Luteipulveratus mongoliensis: one gene and its partner. The protein of the gene in region 1 interacts with the protein of each later gene in a pairwise test. Links are inferred from orthologs where the notes say so. Each region holds a gene or a part of one and is shown on either strand. Other genes may lie near its edges.

Region 1 (3,899 bases):
CGCCCCCGACGTGACCCGCGCTCTCGGCGACGCCGATCCGAGCAAGACACTGCAGCCGTACGCCGAGCGGGTCCGTCACGCGACAGGGACGGACTTCGTGGTGGTCATGAGCACGAACGGTGTGCGGTACTCCCACCCCGACCCGAGTCAGCTGGGTGGCCACTTCCGCGGATCGACCGGACCCGCGTTGCGCGGTGGCGAGGTGACCGAGACCTACAGCGGCACGCTCGGGCCGTCGGTGCGCGCCGTCGTACCCGTGCGGTCCGGCGACCGGGTGGTCGCTCTTGTGTCGGTCGGGATCACCTTGCAGCAGGTGAATCACAAGGTCTGGGAAGCCCTTCCGGCCGTTTTGCTCGTCGCGGCAGGGCTCGGAGCGCTCGGTCTGGTGGGCGCGTGGCTGGTCGGGCGACGCCTTCGTCGTCAGACGCACGGGCTCGGCGAGGTCGAGATCACCCGCATGTACGAGTACTACGACGCCGTGCTGCGTGCGGTCCGTGAAGGACTCGTCCTCCTCGGACACGACGATCGGGTCACCCTCGCCAATGACGAGGCGCGGCGGCTGCTCGACCTGCCTGAGTCGTACGACGGCAAGACGCTGGCCGAGCTCGGGCTCGTCACGCCGGACACCGGACCCGAGCTGCACGACCTGCCGGTCGTGGTCGGGGACCGGGTGCTACTGGTCAACCGGGCGCCCGCGCGGTGGAACGACCGGGTCGTGGGGTCGGTCGTGACATTGCGTGACCGCACCGAGCTGCAGGAGGTCACGGCCGAGCTCGACACCGTCCGTGGCATGGCGGCGGCACTGCGAGCGCAGAACCACGAGGCGGCCAATCGCCTGCACACGATGGTGTCGTTGGTCGAGATGGGTGAGACAGAGGAGGCTGTCGCGTTTGCGACGGACGAGCTCGACCTGGCCCGGCGGTTGACCGATGACGTCGTCGGGGCCGTCCAGGAGCCGGTCCTGTCGGCGCTCCTCCTCGGCAAGTCGAGTCAGGCCCAGGAACGTGGCGTAGCGCTGGTCGTCGACCCGGACAGCTCGGTGACGCACACGAGTCTGTCCGCGCACGACCTGGTGACGGTCGTCGGCAACCTGCTCGACAACGCCATCGACGCGGCCCAGGGCACTGCCGAGGCGGTCGTACAAGTGCTGGTGAAGTCCGAGGACGACGGACTGATGGTTGCCGTCGATGACAGCGGACCTGGGATCGCCCCCGAGCACCGGGACCAGATCTTCGAACCCGGCTGGACCAGCAAGCCGGATACCCAGGCGCGCGGGCGCGGTGTCGGTTTGGCGCTCGTCGGGCAGGTGGTGCGCCGGCACGAGGGCTCCACCGAGGTCGGGCGCAGCACGCTCGGTGGAGCGCGGCTGACGGTCCGCGTCCCGGCGAGGCGTACGCCATGACCGTGCACGTGCTCGTCGTCGAGGACGAGCCGGTCGCAGCGCGTGCGCATCGCACGTTCGTCGAACGGATGGCCGGCTTCGAGGTGGTCGACGTCGCCGGTACCTTCGCCGATGCGGTCCGCGCGCTCGGTGCCCACCAGGTCGACCTGGTGCTGCTGGACATGCAGCTGCCCGACGGCCACGGCCTGGACCTGCTGCGCCAGCTGCGGGCGACCGCCCACCCCAGCCATGTCATCGCGGTCACCTCGGCGCGCGACGCCGACGTCGTACGACAGGCCGCCTCCCAGGGCGTCGTCGGCTACCTGCTCAAACCGTTCACGGCGGCGATGCTGGAGGCCAAGCTGCGGCAGTACGCCGACTTCCGGTCAGCGCTGGAGACCACGGCATCGGTCGACCAGACCGCCGTCGACGCGGTGTTCGACGCGATGCGTCCCCGTCGTGAGGTGGCACTCCCCAAGGGTCTCAGCGCCGAGACGCTCGTCAAGGTTCGACAGCTCCTCGGTGGGTCAGACCAGGCGCGTACGGCATCCGAGGTCGCGGACCGGATCGGGACGTCACGAGTGACGGCTCGTCGCTACCTGGAGTACCTCGCCGACGCCGGGCAGGTCGATCGGTCGACGCGACACGGCGGCTCGGGACGGCCGCACGTGGAGTACCGCAGCTCGTAGTCCGTGACCGCGCAACGGGCCGTAAGTGCCAGTGCACTGTGGTGCCACCACAGCGCGGCGCCAACGGCTCCAATGGGACCCGGTTACATCGCATCCTGACGCCGTCCAGGCGTCACCCCTTGTCCGACCGGTCGGTAAGTGGCCTTCCGGCCGGTCGGGCAACCTGGGGGCTGGACATCGTCCGTCGTTCGAAGGCTCGCCGACCAGGCTCCCCGACAGTGTCGGTGGACTCTCCTAGCCTGCGAGTGTGCGCCTGATCCACACCTCCGACTGGCACCTGGGACGGTCGTTCCACGGGGTCGGGCTGCTCGGTGCCCAGGGGCGCTATCTGGACCATCTGGTCGATGTCGTGCGGCAGGAGCAGATCGACGCCGTCCTCGTCTCCGGCGACATCTACGACCGTGCGCTGCCCAGCCCAGACACGGTCGCCCTGCTCGACGACGCGGTCGTACGACTCCTGGACGCGGGCGCCGCGGTGATCCTCTCGAGCGGCAACCACGACTCGGCCACCCGGCTGGGTTTCGCTTCCCGAGTGCTCGAGCGCGCCGGCCTGCACATCCGTACGACGCTGGAGTCGGTCGGCACGCCCGTCACCCTGGGCGACACGCACGTCTACCCGATCCCGTTCCTCGAGCCCTCCCTGGTCGCCGACGAGCTGGGCTGCCAAGACCGGACCCACGCGGCGGTGCTGCGCGCCGTGATGTCGCGGGTCACGACTGACCAGCGCTCGCGAGGCGGTCAGTCGGTCGTGATGGCTCATGCGTTCGTCACCGGTGCCACGACCTCGGAGTCCGAGCGCGACATCAGTGTCGGAGGCATGGGCGCGGTGCCGGTCGAGGTGTTCGACGGGGTCGACTACGTCGCCCTCGGCCATCTGCACGGTGCCCAGCAGCCGCGCGAGCACGTCCGCTACAGCGGGTCGCCGGTGGCCATGTCGTTCAGCGAGACCGGCCACGTCAAGGGTTCGTGGCTGGTCGACCTGGACGGTGCCGAGCCCTCCTTCACCTTCGTCGAGGCACCGGTCGAGCGGCAGCTGCACCGGTTGCGCGGCAATCTCGACGACCTCCTCGCCGGGCCGACGTACGCGCCGGCTGAGACGGGCTGGTGCCAGGTCACGCTGACCGATCCGGTGCGACCGCTCGGGGCCATGGAGCGCGTCCGGTCTCGGTTCCCGCACACGCTCCAGCTGCTCTTCGACGGTCCGACCGACCAGATCGCGGCGCGCAGCTACGCGCAGCGGACGCGTGGCCGCTCTGACATCGACGTGTGCTGCGACTTCCTGGAGCACGTCCGTGAGGGTGCGCCGGCGTCGGACGAGGAGCGTGAGGTCTTCGCGAGCGCGCTCGCCGAGTCCACCGTGGCCCGGCGGCGTCGGGATGACGAAGGCGAGGTCGGCGACGTCTCCGTCGGGCGGAGCGGGGTCGCATGAGGTTGCACTGGTTGCGAATCGAGGCATTCGGTCCGTTCCCCGGCGTCGAGACCATCGACTTCGACGCGCTGTCCGAGCAGGGCGTGCACCTGATCCACGGCCCCACCGGCGCGGGCAAGACCACGATCCTCGACGCAGTCTGCTTCGCACTGTTCGGCCAGCTCCCCGGCTCGCGGCACGGGCAGCGCGAGAGCCTGCGCAGCGATCATGCGGGCGCTGGTGCGGTGCCGACCGTGACGCTCGAGGCGACGGTCGGCGGGCGACGGCTGCGGATCGAACGCTCCCCCGAGCACCGGGCGCCCAAGAAGCGCGGCGCCGGACTCACCCGTCGCCAGGCCAAGGTCGTCCTGCAGGAGCAGGTCGGCGGTCGATGGTCCGGTGTGAGCACCCGGCTCGATGA
Region 2 (3,899 bases), 590 kb from region 1 along the record:
GAAGGCATCCTGTGAGCATGGACAGCAACGACGTCGGCCCCGGCTCCGAACCGCTCAACGCAGCGGAGGGCGGGGCACTGGACGAGCTGCTTCCGACGGCGACCCAGCGTCGTACGCAGCCGGGATCCTTCGATGACCTCATCGCGGCGGAGCAGCGCATCGAGCCGCGTGACGCGATGCCGGACGACTACCGCAAGACGCTGATCCGCCAGATCGCTCAGCACGCGCACTCCGAGATCATCGGTATGCAGCCCGAGGGCGCCTGGATCTCGCGTGCTCCGTCCCTGCGGCGCAAGGCGATCCTGATGGCCAAGGTGCAGGACGAGGCCGGCCACGGGCTCTACCTCTACAGCGCGGCCGAGACGCTGGGCGTGGACCGCAGCGAGCTGCTCGACAAGCTGCACACGGGGCGGCAGAAGTACTCCTCGATCTTCAACTACCCGACCCTGACGTGGGCCGACGTGGGTGCGATCGGCTGGCTGGTCGACGGCGCCGCGATCATGAACCAGGTGCCGCTGTGCCGGTGCTCCTACGGGCCGTACGCCCGCGCCATGATCCGCGTCTGCAAGGAGGAGTCCTTCCACCAGCGGCAGGGCTTCGAGATCTTGTGGACCCTGGCGCGCGGGACCGAGAAGCAGCACGCGATGGCCCAGGACGCTGCCGACCGCTGGTGGTGGCCGGCGCTGATGATGTTCGGTCCGCCCGACACCGGCGATGCCGCGGCTCCCGGTGGGCACACCGAGCAGTCGATGGCCTGGGGCATCAAGCGGTTCAGCAATGATGACCTGCGTCAGAAGTTCGTCGACATCACCGTCCCGCAGGCCCAGAAGCTCGGCCTGACGCTGCCCGACCCCGACCTGCGCTGGAACGACGAGCGGGGCCACTGGGACTTCGGCGAGATCGACTTCGACGAGCTGTGGCGCGTCGTCAAGGGCGACGGACCGTGCAACGCCGAGCGCATCGAGCACCGCGTGCGCGCCCACGATGAGGGTGCGTGGGTCCGGGAGGCGGCGAATGCGTACGCCGACAAGGTCGCAGCACGCGCGAAGGAGGCCGTGGCATGACTTCGGAATGGCCGCTGTACGAGGTGTTCGTCCGGGGTAAGCGAGGGCTCTCACACCTGCACGTCGGCTCGCTGCACGCACCGGACGCCGAGATGGCGCTGCGCAACGCACGCGACCTCTACACCCGCCGCCAGGAAGGCGTGTCCGTCTGGGTCGTCAAGGCGGATGACATCACAGCGAGCAGCCCGGATGAGAAGGACTCGTTCTTCGATCCGGCGGCGGACAAGGTCTACCGCCACCCGACGTTCTACGACGTGCCCGAGGACGTGGAGTACTTGTGAGCGGGGACACGACCTGGGTGGGACGCGCGCCGGACACGACTGTCCCTGAAGGCGATTCGCTGGCCGCGGCCTACTGCTTGCAGCTCGGAGACGATGCCCTGATCTACGCGCAGCGACTGGGGGAGTGGATCTCACGCGCGCCACAGATCGAGGAGGACATGGCCCTCGGCAACATCGGCCTCGACCAGCTCGGTCAGGCTCGCGCGCTGCTGACGCGGGTGGGAGAGCTGGATGGGTCCGGTCGGACTGAGGACGACCTCGCCTACCTGCGCGACGAGCGGGAGTTCCGCAACGTCCAGCTGGTCGAGCAGCCACGTGGTGACTTCGCCTTCGAGATGGCACGGCTGCTGTGGTTCTCCAGCTATCAGGCGGAGCTGTACGCCGCCCTCCTGACCTCCGAGGACGAGGTCCTGTCGGCGGTCGCTCACAAGGCGGTCAAGGAGGTTGCCTATCACCGCGACCACGCAACCCAGTGGGTGCTGCGACTGGGTGACGGCACGCTCGAGTCCCACGACCGGATGCAGACGGCCCTCGAGGCCGTACTCCCTTATCTGGCAGAGCTGTTCGACGACGACGCGGTGTCTCTCGCGGCTGCTGAGGCCGGGCGTGGTGTAGCGCCGTCGGGTCTTCATGACGCGGTGGTCGCTCGTGTCGGTGCAGTGGTGGATGAGGCAACCTTGACGCTGCCCAACGACTCGCGCTGGCGCTCACGAGGTGGCCGCACGGGCGCGCACTCGTCGGCCATGGGGCATCTCCTTGCCGACATGCAGCACATCGCCCGGTCACACCCGGGAGCGCAGTGGTGACGGCCGTCGCGACCAGCTCGGTGGATGTCCTCGCCGCGGTCCGGGCGATCCCGGACCCTGAGGTCCCGGTCATCACGATCGACGACCTCGGGATCCTGCGGTCCGTCGACCTCGACGGCGACCGCCTGCGCGTCGTGATCACTCCGACCTACTCCGGCTGTCCGGCGATGGAGGCGATTCGCGCCAACATTCAGCGAGTGGCTGCCGATCACGGCTACGAGGCGGACGTCTCGATGCAGCTGTCTCCGGCCTGGACCACGGACTGGATGTCCGCTGATGGCCGAGATGCGTTGGCACGCTTCGGGATTGCTCCACCACATGTACTGAAGGACGGCCCTGTTGCTGTGGGCCTCAGCGTCCGTCAGGTGACCTGTCCGCTGTGTGGCTCGACGGACACCGAGGAGCTCTCCCGGTTCGGGTCGACATCGTGCAAGGCGCTCCGTCGGTGCGTATCGTGCCGCGAGCCGTTCGAGGAGTTCAAGGCCCTCTGATGACTGCTCTGATCAGCACTCCGGCCCGCACCCGGCCGCGCTTCCACACCCTCACGGTGAGCCATGTCCAACAGCTCACGGACGAGGCCGTCGCGATCTCCTTCGCCGTGCCCGACGACTTGGCGTCGGTGTTCGAGTTCGCTCCTGGCCAGCACCTGACTCTTCGCGCGACGATCGACGGCGAGGACGTACGCCGCTCCTACTCCATCTGCCTGTCCCGCTCGGAAGCCTTGCTGCGCAAGGAAGTTCGCGTCGGGTCCGCGCGGGTGCCCGGGGGCGTGATGTCCACCTGGCTCAACGAGAAGGTCAAGCCGGGCGACGAGATCGAGGTCATGTCGCCGCTCGGTGCATTCACCTGCCCGACCGACCCTGGTTTGTCCCGCCACCATGTCGCCATCGCGGCCGGGTCGGGCATCACGCCCGTGCTGTCCTTGCTGGCGAGCGCTCTCGAGGACGAGCCGAGCTCGCGGGCCACGCTGATCTTCGGCAACCGGCGCACCGACTCGATCATGTTCCTCGAAGAGCTCGAGGACCTGAAGAACGCGTACGCCGGTCGCTTCCACCTCATCAACGTCCTGTCGCGCGAACCGCAGGAAGTCGAGCTGTTCAACGGGCGGATCGACAAGGAGCGGCTGGAGCGGCTCTTCGGCGCGCTCATCCCTGTCGACGCCGTTGACGAGTGGTACCTCTGTGGCCCGTTCGGCATGGTTGAAGGCGCACGAGAGCTGTTGCGGGACAACGGTGTTGGTGACAGCCACGTCCACCACGAGGTGTTCCACGTCGACGAGGTCGGACAGCCGGCGCCGGTCATCGTGACCGAGCCCGGCGCGCCGGCCGAGGCCGTGGTCACGATCAACCTGGATGGTCGCTCCACCGAGGTCGAGATGCCCAGCAAGGCTGAGTCGATCCTGGACGCCACGCTGCGTGAGCGGCCGGATGCGCCCTTCAGCTGCACGGGTGGCGTGTGCGGGACCTGCCGTGCGCGGGTCGTCCAGGGAGAGGTCCGGATGGACCGCAACTACGCACTGGAGCCGGAAGAGATCGCGGCCGGCATCGTCCTCGCGTGCCAGGCCCACCCGGTCACCGACACCGTCACGCTCGACTACGACGCCTGAACGGCTCGGTCCTTCGTCGCGCTCAGGCGGCGGGCCGACGGGTCGAGTGCGAGGACGAGGCCCACGAGGAGAACCGGCACTGCACACAGCGCGAAGCCCCACTGCAGCGAGTAGTGGAGCGTTGCTCCGAGGAGTGCGATGG

The links. Proteins that work in one complex are often made in the same cells at the same time.
Region 2: the proteins of VV02_RS15420 (region 1) and paaC interact in binary tests that used the Escherichia coli proteins (3 or more experiments, as listed by UniProt). The link is inferred for Luteipulveratus mongoliensis from one-to-one orthologs.

Annotation. Positions count from the first base shown.
Region 1 is NZ_CP011112.1:3,241,318-3,245,216, reverse strand. Bases 235-3,234 are described here. They hold VV02_RS15420 (response regulator), read left to right. Parts: upstream 235-1,398; coding sequence 1,399-2,070; downstream 2,071-3,234. Other genes in these bases: VV02_RS15415 (exonuclease SbcCD subunit D), read left to right, coding at 2,318-3,234; VV02_RS15425 (sensor histidine kinase), read left to right, coding at 235-1,402. In the rest of the region: more of VV02_RS15425, read left to right, coding at 1-234; more of VV02_RS15415, read left to right, coding at 3,235-3,499; VV02_RS15410 (AAA family ATPase), read left to right, coding at 3,496-3,899. UniProt on the Escherichia coli protein: Member of the two-component regulatory system DpiA/DpiB, which is essential for expression of citrate-specific fermentation genes and genes involved in plasmid inheritance.
Region 2 is NZ_CP011112.1:3,834,435-3,838,333, reverse strand. Bases 247-3,246 are described here. They hold paaC (1,2-phenylacetyl-CoA epoxidase subunit PaaC), read left to right. Parts: upstream 247-1,341; coding sequence 1,342-2,151; downstream 2,152-3,246. Other genes in these bases: paaE (1,2-phenylacetyl-CoA epoxidase subunit PaaE), read left to right, coding at 2,642-3,246; paaD (1,2-phenylacetyl-CoA epoxidase subunit PaaD), read left to right, coding at 2,145-2,642; paaB (1,2-phenylacetyl-CoA epoxidase subunit PaaB), read left to right, coding at 1,061-1,345; paaA (1,2-phenylacetyl-CoA epoxidase subunit PaaA), read left to right, coding at 247-1,064. Outside these bases: more of paaA, read left to right, coding at 18-246; more of paaE, read left to right, coding at 3,247-3,757; VV02_RS18180 (MFS transporter), read right to left, coding at 3,745-3,899. UniProt on the Escherichia coli protein: Component of 1,2-phenylacetyl-CoA epoxidase multicomponent enzyme system which catalyzes the reduction of phenylacetyl-CoA (PA-CoA) to form 1,2-epoxyphenylacetyl-CoA. The subunit C may be essential for structural integrity of the alpha subunit.